Regions from separate parts of the Rothia amarae genome, predicted to be linked through region 2. Evidence: riboswitches for the same ligand, from Rfam matches in the RefSeq annotation. Region 2 holds a riboswitch; the other holds the start of a gene.
The links. Region 2 has a riboswitch for thiamine pyrophosphate ahead of ACFR81_RS05625 (ECF transporter S component). Riboswitches for the same ligand answer to the same signal wherever they lie in the genome.

Region 1 (7,386 bases), on a different contig from region 2:
TGGGGAACCTGCAGTGAGAACTGGGCCTGGCGGCGGAGGCGGTGGAAATGATCGAGGGGGCCATTACCATGACCCACTTGTAGATTTTCACCAAACTCGAGTGCTTCTCTTACCCACGCTGTCGACCACTGGACGGCGTCGGGCAAGGAATCTCCGTTAGCGATACGGCAGGCTAATGATGATGAGAGCGAACAACCCGTTCCATGAGAGGCAGTAGTGGTAATTTGGGGGGACTTTGCATGGGCTATCACACTGCTCGTACCTACCAGGAAGTTGCCCTTATCCTTGCCGGGTAGATGTCCACCTTTAGCCAATACCAAAGAACCGGTGCTTTGCGCCAGTTCCTGGGCTTGTTTAACCATATCGTCCGGATTTTTTGCAGGCGGCTGATGTAGTAGGAACGCCAACTCGTCGAGATTCGGGGTAATGATGCTGGCTCGATGGAGTAGCTCATGAGACACCGAATCTGCCAGCGCATCGCCAGAGGAAGCAACCATCACCGGGTCAACAATAATCGGAACCTCGGGCTTCTGGGTAGAGAAAAAAACCTCATCCAGCCACTCAACCACCATTTGAGTTGAGGTTTCATCTGCTAGCATCCCGATTTTGACGGCGTCAATAACTACATCATCTGAGACTGCCTTAAGCTGCGCTCGCAAGAACTCTGGCTCAGGGGTGTGTACCTGTTGCACGCCCTGTGTATTTTGTACGACCAAGGAAGTTATAACTCCCATGCCGTAACCTCCAGCAGCTGCAATGGCTTTGAGGTCTGCGTGCAATCCTGCACCACCCGTTGGGTCAGTGCCAGCGATAGAGAGTACTCGGGGAATCATTGTTTATTCTTCCTTCGGGGAAGGGGCAAAAGAAGATGGCGTATGGCTCGTAACCTGGGGTGGATGAGCGCTCAGAGTGAGAGCCGCTAGGCGGGGATTTTCGGCAGACATGATGGCAGAGACCACACAGACACCGTCCACCGTGGTTTGACGCACTGCATTGATATTGCTGCTAGTAATTCCACCAATGGCGACCGATGCTAAAGAGTTCTGGGCAGCTCGCCGGGCGAGTTTCTGTAATCCTGTGATGCCCAGAGGAGCACCGGCGTCTAACTTGGTAGAGGTGGCGAACACCGGGCCTAATCCCAGAACATCCGGGCGAATTGTAGTATCGAGTACAGCGTCCAATTCTGCTTCTGAACCCACCGACAAGCCGATACGAGGACTCGGTCCGAGCAACTCTCTCGCTTGGTGAAGGGGCATGTCGTCCTGACCAATGTGGACGTCAAAACCAAAGCGGGCTGCGATGTGTACGCGGTCGTTGACAACGACGTCGACCCCGTGTGGTCGCGCTACTTCAGCAACAGAGAGCAAAAGTTGGGTAAAAGTTGCATCGTCAGCATGTTTATCGCGCACCTGAACCACAGTGACACCACCTGCGATGGCTTGCTCCACAATCCCTGCTACGTTCTGCCACCCACCTGCCTGCACTGAATCGGTCACTAAATAGAGACCAAAATCTAGGGGAGGACGGCTCATGACTACGACTCCTCGATTTCTGCCATGTTGGGCAAAGAAGCATAAAGCGCATCTATCCATTGAGCATGAAAAGTTCCAGGCCCGTTGGAATGCTTGGCCGCGTGTTCAGCAGCAGTAGCGTAAGCAGCATGGGCTGCTACCGCTGCATCATGATAATAATCCGTGGAGGCTGTATAGGCGGCAACCACTGCTCCGAGTGAACAACCGGTACCTATCACCAGCGGCATGAGCTCGCTACCGCCTCTAATTTTTGTGATACGGTGCGCTGAAACAATAATGTCTGTTGCACCAGAAATCGCTACAACACCACCAGTAATTTCTGCCAGGGCGCTCGCCGCCTCAAGCGCCGATTCAGGGCAATCGGTGGAGTCGACTCCACGCCCACCTTGCGCCTGCGTGCGTGTTACCGCGGCGTGAAGGTTAATAACCTCTGAGGCATTAGCGCGTATAACTGCCGGATTGGCGTAGACCAAGGAGCTGGCAAGCTCGGTGCGCACTGTTAAACCGCCTACCGCGACCGGATCCAATACCCAAGGAGTCCCTAGCTCGCGTGCCACTTTAACCGCCGAACGCATGGCATCAATCATCGGCGGATCTGGATTCCCAACATTCACTAGGACGGCAGAGGCTACCGCAGCAAACTGTTCGGCTTCTTCCGGATGGCTGACCATCGCAGGAGATGCTCCTACCGCTAGCAGCACATCTGCGGTGATTTCTTGAACCACCGAGTTGGTCAGACAATGCACCAAAGGATTCGTGGCGCGGACAGAATGGTGTATAGATTCAAGGCTTGGATGCGACGAAGTCATTTCCACATTCCCTTCGCTAGTTCTAACTAGATCAGGTTCAACGGGTGTAATCTCAGCGCTTCTTCGGTAAAGCGCACCCCGTGTGACACCTCACCATAGTAGCAACAAAACAATCTGGAGTGAATGAACATCACAAAATTTCAGCCATGGAAAGCAAAAGGTGCGGATGTTCCGTGAACATCCGCACCTTTGTATCCTAACGATCAGCTGACTCTTAGTCGACATCCTCCACAGTCTGGGTCCAGCCAGCAGCCCAGAGCGCTGCACCGACGATACCGGCATTGTTGCGCAGGGTTGCCATGACGATGGGGGTCTCTACTTCATCTTCAAAGTAGGGAAGGAACTTATCGGGATTCTTCGAAACGCCGCCACCGATCACGAACAAATCGGGGGAGAACAGCATCTCAACATGGGTAAAGTAGCGGCGCAGACGTTTACCGTACTTCTTCCAGGAGAGATCCTCGCGTTCGCGGGCACGTGCTGAAGCACGCGATTCGGCGTCCTCCCCATCGATTTCCAGGTGGCCCAGCTCTGTGTTGGGAACAAGCTGACCGTTGATAATGAGGGCAGAGCCGATGCCGGTGCCCAGAGTAATCACGGCGATCAGACCGTCTTTGTCTTTGCCCTGCCCGTAGTGAGCTTCGGCGAGTCCGGCGGCATCGGCGTCATTGAGGCCATACACGCGGCGTCCACCTAGCGCCTTGGACATGATGCCTTCCAAATCAGCACCAATCCAAGTTTCGTCTACGTTGGCAGCGGAGAGAGTACGACCGTTTTTGACGACGGCGGGAAAGTCGATACCTATGGGAGAATCGGGTGCAGGCGCGAGGTCGCGGGACTGTAGTTCTTCCACAATCTGCACTACAACCTCGGCGCAAGCCTCGGGTGTCGCCGGTGAAGGAGTGGGAATGCGGAAGCGGTCCGACACCAGGTTACCGGTGCGGATATCGACAATACCGCCCTTCATGCCGGTTCCCCCGATATCAATGCCGATGGCAAGATCAGCGGGAGTAGGTTTGGTGACCTCTACCTGAATTTCTACGGTTTCGGTAACAGTTTCAGTCATGAGTTCTATCTTTCGGGTTAGGAAATGGTGGGAAGGGTAAGAATATCTGCGCCGTCTTGGGTGACCACGAGGGTGTGCTCGAATTGGGCAGTGCGCTTGCGGTCGCGGGTGACGACCGTCCAATCGTCCTCCCACATATCCCAGGCAATCTCACCGAGGGTGAGCATAGGTTCAATAGTGAATATCATGCCCGGTTCCATCACGGTGTTGTATGCCGGAGCTGCGTCGTAGTGAGGCACAATGAGTCCCGAGTGGAACTCACGGCCTACGCCGTGACCGGTGAAATCGCGCACCACACCGTAGCCAAATCGTGCGGCATATTTTTCGATAACGCGGCCAATCACGTTGATTTCTCGCCCGGGTTTGACCGCCTTGATAGCGCGGCGTAGGGATTCTTCGGTGCGCTCAACGAGCAGGCGTGATTCTTCGTCTACATCGCCCACTAGCAGGGTTACATTGGTGTCTCCGTGGACGCCGTTCTTATAGGCGGTGACATCTAGATTGAGAATATCGCCGTCTTCTAGAACGGTGGAGTCGGGGATACCGTGGCAGATAACTTCGTTGAGAGAAGTGCAGACTGCTTTGGTGTATCCGCGGTAGTCGACGGTCGAAGGGTAGGCGTCGTGGTCGCAGATGTACTCGTGAATAAGCACATCAATCTGATCGGTAGTTGTTCCGGGCTGGGCAATTTTCGATGCTTCAACAATGGCATTGGCAGCTATCTCACCGGCGGCACGCACCATCTCAATTTCCTCGGGAGTGTACATGTTGGAGTCATTCCCCTCGTTCGCCTCTGCTTTGCCCACGTATTCGGGGCGTTCGATGTGGGCGGGAACGGAGCGCATAGGGGCAATGACGCCGGGGCGTAGGTTGCCCAGGGGCGCCTTGCCGGGTTCGGCGGGTAAGTTATGTGAAGCAGGAGTTGTAGCCATACCCTCTATCTTAAACCTTGTGGCAGGGTAAGGGTGTTGAGGTGATGTTTCAAGCTCAGAATCTTTTGCCAACCGAGAGGCGAAGAGGAGCTGGACAGAGCTCACCCAAGCGGTTGGATTGAACACGCTATGATAGAAAAGTAAGCAGATTCACTGAATGCATTTCATTAAACTCAAGGAGTAAACATGGCTATTGAAGATTTGAGCGGTGCCCGCGACGAAAAGTTCTGGTACAACCTTTCCACCGGTCAGGTAGAGAAAGGACAGCAGTCTAAGATAACTGAGCTGTGGGGACCTTTTGATACGGCTGAAGAAGCTTCGCACGCGATGGAAAAGGCAAAAGCACGCAACGAAGAACTTGATGCCCAGAAGGATTCCTGGCTCTAGAATTTAATCGTTTCGCTGTTGAGCGAGAAGGTTTTTTAAACTTCAGGACGGTCACTACTGGTGAAGTAGTGACCGCCATTTTGCGCCGACATTAGGATTTAGCGGGGTGCAGAAATGCCCTGCTATAGATAGCGAAGAGTTCCTGGGAAGGGGCATAGCCTCTCTCACGTGCTGGGAAGGTCTTCTCAAACTGTTCGGCAGCTTCCGCATCTATCTGAAAGAGCGGGCTTTCGCTATAGACCCACCGTTGTCCGCCGAGTGAGCCTTCTGTGAGTTCTAGAACCAGAAGCGCCATCGGAAAAGATCCGTCGGCTATGCAGACCTTAAAATCGAGGCAGGCGCGGAATCCGCTACCGACGTAATTTTCTGGGTTGCCCATAATAACAACAGCTTCGTAGCCCAGCGCTTTAGCTCGTTCAAAACTCTCTTGCATGAGCATCTTGCCGATGCCTCTCCGCTGATAGCCAGGGTGCACCGCTAAGGGGCCGAAGGTCACGATTTTCTTTTCCTCACCCGCATCATTTTTCAGAGTGGACATCGTATACATGATGTTTCCCACCAGCTTGCCGTCAACTTCGGCAACCAGAGCCAGCTCGGGCACGAAATCTTCATGGGTACGCATGACGTGCACCAGATAGTGTTCGTTGCAGCCAGGCTGAAAAACGTTCCAGAAAGCATCCCGGTTAAGATTTTCAACTGCTTCATAGTCAGCGGAAGCCTCTAAACGGATCTCAACATTCACCTTTAGTGCTCCTTTAGTCATCAAAGCGATGCTCGGCAGCAGGGTAGGCTCCGGAGCGGACGTCGGCACGGTAGGCGCGAGCGCCGTCCTGAATTGTGTCAAAGAGGTTGGCGTACTGTTTGACGAAGCGGGCCATCTTGCCCTGGCGTAGGCCAAACATGTCTTGCCAGACCAAAACCTGACCGGTGGTTGCGCCACCGGCGCCAATTCCGATGGTGGGGATTTCCACGATGCGTTCAACCTCGGCGGCGACGTCTGATCGGAGCATTTCCATCAGAATGCAGAAAGCGCCTGCTTCTTCCATGAGTCGGGCCGTTTCTACAACCTTTGCCCCTGTTTCGCCGCGCCCCTGCACTCGATAACCGCCCAGAGCGTGTTCAGACTGGGGTGTGAATCCGATATGCGCCATGACAGGGATACCAGCTTGAGCAACCGCGCGGACGTGGTCAACGAAATAATCATTGACCTCCATTTTGACGGCGTGAGCGCCTCCTTCTTTCATCATTCGAACAGCTGTTGCCACAGCCTGCTCAGGGGACTGCTGGTAGGAACCAAAGGGCAGATCAGCTACAACCAGTGCTCGCTGTGCCCCGGCAGCTACTGCTCCAACGAGTGGAATCATCTGATCCACGGTGATGCTGAGAGTTGATTCGTGCCCTAACACGTTGGATCCGGCAGAATCGCCCACCAGAAGAATCTCGATTCCCGCACTATCAAAGATTTGAGCGGTGAGATAGTCATAGCTGGTCAGCATCGCAAACTTTTCGCCCTGTTTCTTTGCCGCAGCAAGATGTACGGTACGAATTTTGCGGACACCATCAAAGACACTGGCAGACTGTTTTTCTGGGTGCTCCGCCGGAGTAACTGGGTCAGGGGAGCTTTCGGAATACGGTGCGGTTTCCTCAGAACCGGCACCCAATGAATCATCTGAAGAAGTCATACCCACGACTTTACCCGCCTTGAGCTCAGAACCTTATAAAGTGAGAGAGAACAACTTTCTTCCCACGCTGGGAAGAAAACGACCATGTATTGAAGGAGCCCCGTGGATCGCCAACAAGAGTTCGTATTGCGCACCATTGAAGAACGAGACGTTCGCTTTGTGCGCATGTGGTTTACCGATGTGGTGGGCACCCTAAAATCGGTGGCGCTCGCTCCTGCAGAAGTTGAAGGTGCCTTTGCCGAGGGGCTGGGGTTTGATGGCTCTGCCATCGAAGGGCTCTCTCGCATCTATGAATCCGATATGCTGTTACAGCCTGATCCATCCACCTTCCAAATTCTTCCCTGGCGCGGGGACGAAGTCCCTACCTCTCGCATGTTCTGCGACATTCTCACACCCGATGGTGAGCCTAGTGCCGCGGATACTCGCGGAGTTCTCAAACGAACCTTAGAAAAGGCATCGGGTATGGGATTTACCTGCTACACCTCACCGGAGATTGAGTTCTACCTTCTCAAATCACGCGAACTCGGTGCCGACGGATTTCCCACTCCGGTCGATAGCGAATCCTACTTTGATCACACTCCCGGCGGTATCGTCCAAGATTTTCGACGACGCGCGGTAACCATGCTGGAAGAAGTCGGTATTTCGGTGGAATTCTCCCACCACGAGGCAGGTCCCGGTCAAAACGAGATTGATCTGCGCCATGCCGATGCGTTGCAAACAGCAGATAACATCATGACCTTCCGCACCATCATCAAAGAAGTGGCACTGTCACAGAACCTCTATGCGACATTCATGCCCAAGCCCTTCACCGACCACCCCGGCTCGGGTATGCACACTCATTTCTCCCTCTTTGAGGGGGACACCAATGCTTTCTTTGAAGCAGGGGCAGAGTTCCAGCTCTCCCGCACAGCCCGCCACTTTATTGCCGGCGTGCTCAAACACGCACCAGAATTTAGCGCTGTGACCAATCAGTTTGTG
Region 2 (7,386 bases):
CCATGACAACAGTTGTAATGCTCACCGAACGCCACCCTAACGGTGTTCTGGTAGATGCGTCTAAGCCTCTCATCAACATTGAAGACCAGGGATTGACGCGCGGCGACGGCGTCTTCGAAACCATGCTTGCCGCCAATCGCACAGTACGCAAGCTCGATATGCACCTGAGTCGGCTCACCAATTCTGCCCGCATGTTGGATTTACCGGCCCCCAATCAGAATGCGTTAACCCAGGCGATTGAGCTGGGGCTCAAAGAAGCTGCAGAGGGCCCACAAACGGTGCTGGGCTCCGAAGAACACGTTGTCAAAATTATTATTTCCCGCGGTACTGCCGAGGAAGGTGCTCACAGCTGGATTACTGTAGCTCCAGCGCCGCAATCTACCCTCGAGCAGCGCACAAACGGCGTCAAAGCACTTACTCTGCCACGCGGGCATGACCCAGCAGAGGACGGTAGCTACCCCTGGCTTCTCACCGGCGCTAAAACGCTCTCCTACGCGCTCAATATGGCGGTTTTACGCTACGCCAAAAAGCAGGGTGCAGATGACGTCATCTTTGTAACCGATGACCGCCGCATCCTTGAAGGAGCTACCAGCTCGGTCATCGTGGCGCGGGTAAACAACGGGGTTAAGACTCTGCTCACCCCCGAACCTAACCACGGGATTCTGCCCGGCACTACTCAGGGGGCAATTTTCAAGGCAGCGCAGAAAAACGGCTGGGCGCTAGGATTCGGGCCGCTCTATCCCCAGGATTTGTATGAGGCAGACGGCGTATGGTTAGCATCCTCTGTTCGTCTACTTGCACCGGTGACCCACCTCAACGGCAATCCCCTACGGCACAACGAGGAGTTCACCGCCGAGCTCTTGGACTACCTCGCCCAGGGGTAGCTTTTCAGGTTCGGTTACTGCCACATCCACAGCAGGGTACCGGCAGTGGCCGATAGACCTATGCCTGCCGCACAAATAGCGAGCGCCCCCACGAAAAACCACAAGTCAGCTCGGCTATAGGTAGGCACTCGCGCCCATGTTCGTTTGCCGGATCCGAATCCGCGCGCCTCCATTGTGGTCGCTAACCGGGTTCCTCTGCGAATTGCCTGGACCAGTAAAGCAAAGGTCTGTCCCACCAGCGTTTTAAGCCGTTGCCACAGGCTATCATGAGAGCCCAAACCGCGAGCGCGTCGGGCTTGCCCCAGTACGTTCCATTCGCTCATCATGAGACCCACGAGTCGCAAGGAGGCGAGCGCTGCCAGCACAAATCGCGCGGGCAATTTTGCGGTCTGTGCTAGGGAATCGGCGATGTCGGTGGGGTCGGTGGTGGTAATCAGCATGAGGCCGGGAAGCGCTAGAGCTAGCCCGCGCAGGGCAAGAGTTACACCCACCGTTAAAGAATCTGTCGTAATCCAGAGAACGCCCCAGTGAATCAGAGTTTCTCCGGTTTTTTCGACGAGCAATGAGGTAGACCAGCCCGAGAGTAGCGCGGCAAACAGAATAGGCCAGAAGGTGCCCAGCAGTTTGAGGGGGTTCAGCCCTAACAATCTGAGGGCAACCAGTTCAAGCAAGAAAATCGAGCCAACGCTCACCCAGTCTTTAACAAGCAGGAGCCCGATAGTCATCAAAAGGGTTGCCAGAAGTTTGACGCCGGCGTTGAGCTGTCCCAGCCGCCCGGTACGGGCTGGAGCTGGTGCGAATAAGTCCGTGGACGAGAGTAAAGGTGCGCTCACAGTGCCCTCCTTGATGCGGCGTCCGTCGAAACTCGATGTGTTGAGTCAAGAACGAACGTTCGTCCACCTACAGCTCGCACAAAATCAAGATCGTGGGTCACTGAAATGACCGCCACCGATTCATCGAGCAACTCGCGAATTAGAAGAACTAGCTCTTTCCAAGTATTAGCGTCTTGGCCAAACGTAGGTTCATCAAGAACCAGGACGCGTGGAGCACTAGCCAACGCCGTGGCAACCGAGAGCCGACGTTTTTCACCGCCAGATAATGTGAAAGGGTTTGCGCTCTCCACATGTTTAAGCCGCAGCCGCTCTAGCAATTCTTCGACGCGCACGTGTAACTGCGTTTCATCCACAGGTTGTCTACGAGAACGGGCAATATGACGGGGTCCAAACTCTAGTTCTTCCCGTACGGTGGATCGGATGAACTGCTGTTCGGGTTCCTGAAATACCAGCCCAATACGGGAGGCGAGATCCGCCGGTTTCCATGAGGCTATATCGCTTCTCAGGGCTGGATCTTTCATATCTACGCCCTGGCTCAGTTCAGGACTTGCTGTCAGTTCACCCGCCACCGGCAGGAGCAACCCGGCAAGGGTGAGTGCAAAAGTAGATTTACCGGAGCCGTTAGGCCCCAAGATTCCCAGGTGTTCACCAGCTCGCACCTGAACGCTGAGATTCTGGGCAACCGGTTGCAAGCCAAGATGAGGTGAGCGACCAGCTAGCAAATCTGCGCGCCGATTTTTGATGATGCGGCGGGAAGGGTTCTGCCGGGTCACGGCAATTTTCTCCGCCGTAATCAATACATCACCGGCTACCGCTTCCCGTGCTGGAAACTCAGGTGAGTAATCCGGAACCCAGACGCCGGCGGCAATCAGCTCAGCCCGTGCGTCCTGCAATACCTGCAGAGGTGTTCCATCGTGAGTTATACCGTTGCGGTTCACCACAATGACCCGGTCCACATACTCCGCCCAGATTTCTACCCGGTGCTCAATCACAACGAGCGTGGCACCGGTCAGACGCTGAGCCCGCAGCACGGCATCGCGAACCTCTTTTACACCTTCAGGGTCAAGGTTAGCGGTGGGTTCATCCAACAAAATTGCCCCGGCGTGCATCGCCAAAATTCCCGCTAGCCCCAGGCGTTGCTTCTGCCCGCCCGAAAGCGCTGAGGTGGAATGATCCAGCGCCAGGTGCTCTAATCCCACCGCAGCTAACGATTCATCGACTCTGCGCCAGATTTCCTGGTGAGGCACCTGCAGATTCTCCGGCCCGAACGCGACGTCGTCGCCCACTCTCGCTAAAACTACCGACGATTCGGGATCCTGTTGCATCAGACCGCTCACTCCACGGGCATCCTCAGGTGTATACCCGTTGAGGGTGAGGGTGCCCAGCTGAGACTCACCGTCTTCGTCATGCAACAACCCGCCGATCGCGTGTAGCAGGGTAGTCTTTCCCGCGCCTGAAGGACCCAGCAAGAGTACTTTTTCTCCCGGTTCAATACGCAGGTTAATCCCTGAGATGACTGGTTGGGCATGTGTAGGATAGTGCCAGCCAAAATTTTCAGCGACAATCGACGCACCGGAAGAAGTATCAGAGCGAAAAGACGGAACCGGAGAAGTCTGCACGATATCCCCTAGCGGATTTCGCTTCGAGTGCGCTGAACCCTACCCGATGCCAAGGAAGAAAGTACCCCGGTCTTAGCCAGTGCCTTGGTGATAATCCACGAGAGCAAGCCAGCAAAAACCATGCCAGAAATCATCGAACACACCACATAAATCACAGCGTTAGTGCCGGTTACTTCCGACGCGTAGTAAATGAGGATTTCGGAGAATCCCATAGCGAAACCTGAAACCGCTGCAGCCAGCAAAGCACTCGAAAGATTCCATACGCGGTAGAGCAGAACTGCAAAAACAATCTCCGCGCCAATTCCTTGGATTAGCCCTGAGAGAGCAACCATCCACGAATATTCCGTGCCCATCAGCCCAGAAATGATAGCGGCAAGTAGCTCAGTATAAAGAGCCGCGCCGGGCTTACGAATAATAAACCCGCCCAGTACACCGGCGAGTAACCAACCACCACCGGCAAGAGGTGCGAACTGCGGCGCCAGCGCCAGTACCGCCGTCAGCGCCGGGTAAATCGCATTCGACCAGACCCAAAAAATAAGACCGCAGGCAACTGCCAGAACAGACGCCACTACGATGTCGTTCACGCGCCAGCGCAATGAATAATTCCGTGCCATTAAGATTCCTTCCACGATATGAGGAAGGGGAGCCGCATACTGCGGACTTGAGACTCGACATCCCTACGCCGGTACTAACCGGATCAGGTTCGAGGGTCTGCTTTCGCACTCTCAGCACCCTTTGAAGGTGCTCCCCTGTCGTTCAATACGCGCTGTCGCGTATTCAGCTCATCAGCCTTATTCAGTATAGGTGTTTTGGCGCCACCTCAAAACTCTGCCCAGAACCGAAGACTTACGCCTGCGCGACATTTTTCCACGTTGCCAGTAGAATTGCTAAGGATACTCATCAATCGCGACATGAAAGGCAAGCTCATGAATCCAATTCAGCTCGCTGGCACCGTTGCCTCACTCGGTGGTGTGGCACTGTCCAACAAAATTCTTTCGGCAACCTGGAAAAAGGTCACCGGAAACAATCCTCCAGACAAGAACCCCGATGACGACGAGCGCTGGCGCGACATCATCCTCTGGGCAATGATTACCGGTACAGTCGGCACCATCATTAAGGTTGCTGTGAGCCGTCAAGCTTCAAAATATGAAGCAAAGAAGTCTGAAGACTCACTAGGACAGCGCGAAGTCTAAGCAAATTCTTTGCTGACATGCGCAAACACAGTGTGCTTTCTTCCTCTTTGGAAGAAAGCACACTTTTTTATGCTCGGGCTGATGGTCTTACCGCATCTGAAATCGACGTAAACAATTCTTCTCAGCCCGGCGCACGTTCACAAAAATGCCAGAATCTCGCTACTGTTAGACCCATGACACCACGCTTTTCAGCTCAAACTCAGCACGCCGATACCGCCCCCTCTGCGGCTCCCCCGCTGGCAAGTAGTGACGCAGCACCCCGATCGACGATTGCAGCATGGGCGCTGTGGGACGCCGGTGGAGCAGCCTTCAACGCGGTCATGACCACGTTCGTCTTCGGCGTCTATCTCACCTCCAAGAATTTTGGGAATCCCGAGCATGCTTCGTCGGTGATGTCTATGGGTCTTACCCTTGCTGGCCTGCTTATTGCATTGACCGCCCCCATTACTGGCCAACGTTCTGATACCTCGGGCAAACGTACCTTCTGGCTCGGTTTCAACATGTTTGCCGTATCCATCCTCATGGCGCTCTGCTTCTTTGTAGCGCCCTCGGAATCGTATCTGTACTTGGGCGTAGCTCTGATTGCCCTCGGCAACATTATGAACGAATTTGCCACGGTGAATTACAACGCCATCCTGCCCCAGATTTCTACGCCTCACACGGTCGGGCGCATCAGCGGAATCGGCTGGGCATCGGGTTATTTTGGTGGCATTGTGGCATTAGCAATTGTGCTGGTGTTCTTTATCGGTTTGGGTTCAAACACCGGTTTACTCGGTATCCCTTCTAACGATGCTCTCAACATCCGCGCGGTCGCTGTGTTCTGCGCCGTTTGGGCAACAGCTCTTTCTATACCGCTGTTGGTGAGTATGCGCCGTCGGGACCGTTTGAATCCGCCGCTAGCGCAGGCAAGCACCGAGCGTATGAGTTTCAAAGACTCCTACAAAGAACTGTTCTCCACCATTCGCCGGCTTTTCAAACAAGCACCGCAGACCCTCTATTTCCTCTTCGCCTCGGCAATATTCCGGGATGGTCTCACAGGAGTCTTCACCTACGGTGGCATTTTGGCGGCGGGTACCTTCGGCTTTACCACCACTCAGGTCATTATCTTTGCAATCGCCGGTAACGTGGTGGCAGGCATCGGCGCTCTCATTGGCGGCAAGCTCGACGACGTCATCGGACCCAAAATGGTCATTATTATCTCACTGGCTGGGGTACTCTGCGCCGCCACCCCTTTGCTGTTCAGCCAGGAACAAATCATGTTCTGGATTTGTGGGTTGCTCCTCTGCTCATTTGTTGGTCCTGCGCAGTCTGCATCTCGAACCTATCTCTCACGGTTAACTCCACGCGGGCAGGAAGGCGAAATCTTCGGCCTCTACTCCACTACCGGACGCGCGGCATCGTTCCTCGCTCCCGCACTATTCGCGCTGTTTATGAACCTCTTAGGTGCACAAATCTGGGGAATCGTAGGAATTATGGTGGTGATTGCCCTGGGCCTAGGTATGGTTCTGCCGCTGACGGCAGCACCTCAACGTACAGTCTTGAAAAACAGCGAGGCTACTAGCTAGCGGATAATCCTGCTGACCCGAAGTTCTTCGATAACCCGATCAAATTCATGTTGCGGAATGGGACCGTAGATTTCTTGCAGGTTGGTACGCAGCTGATCGGGCGTCAGCGGGTTTTTGAGCTCAATCCAGATATCAGCGGCAAAAGGGGAAATCTCGATGAGGCGATCCTCCACGGTCAAAAGCATGCGCTCATCTACCAGATAACCCGCGCTGCCAGCCATCCGGCTAAGACGCTCATTGTCCGTTGAGATTTCTACTGAATCTGCCTGCTCGCTTTGAATATCGACGTTCTCTACAGGGAGCTGCAACTGACCGCTCATCAAAGATTGCAGCAGAGGAAGAGTCTCAGCAATTTCCGTATAAACCAGTTCGACCGCGCCGCCACAATGCTGAATCAACTCAATCAACCGGTCAATCCCGTTCTCGGTACGTACAAGCCCTGAGGTTTGCTGCACGATTTCTAGCAACGCGTCGGCAAGAGCGACCCGTTGCAGGCGCGGCTCTACTGGCTCGTTCTGGCGGTTCAACAAAATCACGTGGTGCAATTTAAAGGTGAAATCGCTAGGGTCAGCCGTAGAAATACCCAGGCTCTGCGGGTCAATCTGCTGTTTTGCTTCATGTCCCTCGGTAATCACCGACAGAGGTTTGGGGTAGGGACGAAGGTGAAAATCGTGCTGAACAATCGCTGTCTCGTCGGAGAGATAGGTGAAGTGCTGCCCTAAAAATTTAGAAGCGGTTGTTTTGCCGCGCCCTGAGGGACCCACCATAATCATCGCTGATTTATTCTGAGGATCGCCCAGTGCAGCAGCGTGAAAGAGATTGAGCGAACCAGCGAGCTGCTTCAGCATGCACAGCGTAACTTCAACAGTCAGACGCTCGTGCCCCACCTCCTCGTCAGAGACCACCAGCGAGTGAGCCATACCAGGAAAATCGGGTTGAAGATGCCGCTCATTCCGCTCAGTAATGACGATGCAGGTCTGGGGGTACTCACTCACATACTTCTGGACCGTGCCTGAGATGATGCGAGGCTGCAATGCTCCCCACTCTGCGAGCGCATCATTGAAGAACCTTTGAGAAATGGACTCTTCAAAGACTAGATAAATATCCACGCCAGCAGGGCTAACTTGAAATCCTCGCATGGGGGCTCCTTGAAGTGAGTGAGGGGTTAGGTGTTATCGGTGCTGGAATTCTCTTCAAGGAGGATTTCCGTGCGGTGAAAATTGAGGTAGCTTCGCGACGCCGTCGGCCCGCGTTGACCCTGATAGCGGTTTCCGTAGGCGCCGCTGCCGTAG

Region 1: linked by a shared signal. The riboswitch ahead of thiM (hydroxyethylthiazole kinase) and the one ahead of ACFR81_RS05625 (ECF transporter S component) in region 2 are both predicted to bind thiamine pyrophosphate.

What each region holds. Positions count from the first base shown of each region.
Region 1 is NZ_JBHUCN010000005.1:190,222-197,607, reverse strand. It holds gene ACFR81_RS02270 (bifunctional hydroxymethylpyrimidine kinase/phosphomethylpyrimidine kinase) at 1-833, opposite strand, end outside; gene thiE (thiamine phosphate synthase) at 837-1,532, opposite strand; gene thiM (hydroxyethylthiazole kinase) at 1,535-2,341, opposite strand; TPP riboswitch at 2,332-2,432, opposite strand; gene ppgK (polyphosphate--glucose phosphotransferase) at 2,556-3,407, opposite strand; gene map (type I methionyl aminopeptidase) at 3,425-4,339, opposite strand; gene ACFR81_RS02245 (hypothetical protein) at 4,526-4,726, shown strand; gene ACFR81_RS02240 (GNAT family N-acetyltransferase) at 4,818-5,468, opposite strand; gene panB (3-methyl-2-oxobutanoate hydroxymethyltransferase) at 5,482-6,408, opposite strand; gene glnA (type I glutamate--ammonia ligase) at 6,511-7,386, shown strand, end outside.
Region 2 is NZ_JBHUCN010000009.1:174,307-181,692, forward strand. It holds gene ACFR81_RS05610 (aminodeoxychorismate lyase) at 3-884, shown strand; gene ACFR81_RS05615 (energy-coupling factor transporter transmembrane component T family protein) at 899-1,717, opposite strand; gene ACFR81_RS05620 (ABC transporter ATP-binding protein) at 1,714-3,336, opposite strand; gene ACFR81_RS05625 (ECF transporter S component) at 3,345-3,950, opposite strand; TPP riboswitch at 3,994-4,096, opposite strand; gene ACFR81_RS05630 (DUF4235 domain-containing protein) at 4,263-4,529, shown strand; gene ACFR81_RS05635 (MFS transporter) at 4,547-6,094, shown strand; gene ACFR81_RS05640 (hypothetical protein) at 6,091-7,233, opposite strand; gene dcd (dCTP deaminase) at 7,260-7,386, opposite strand, start outside.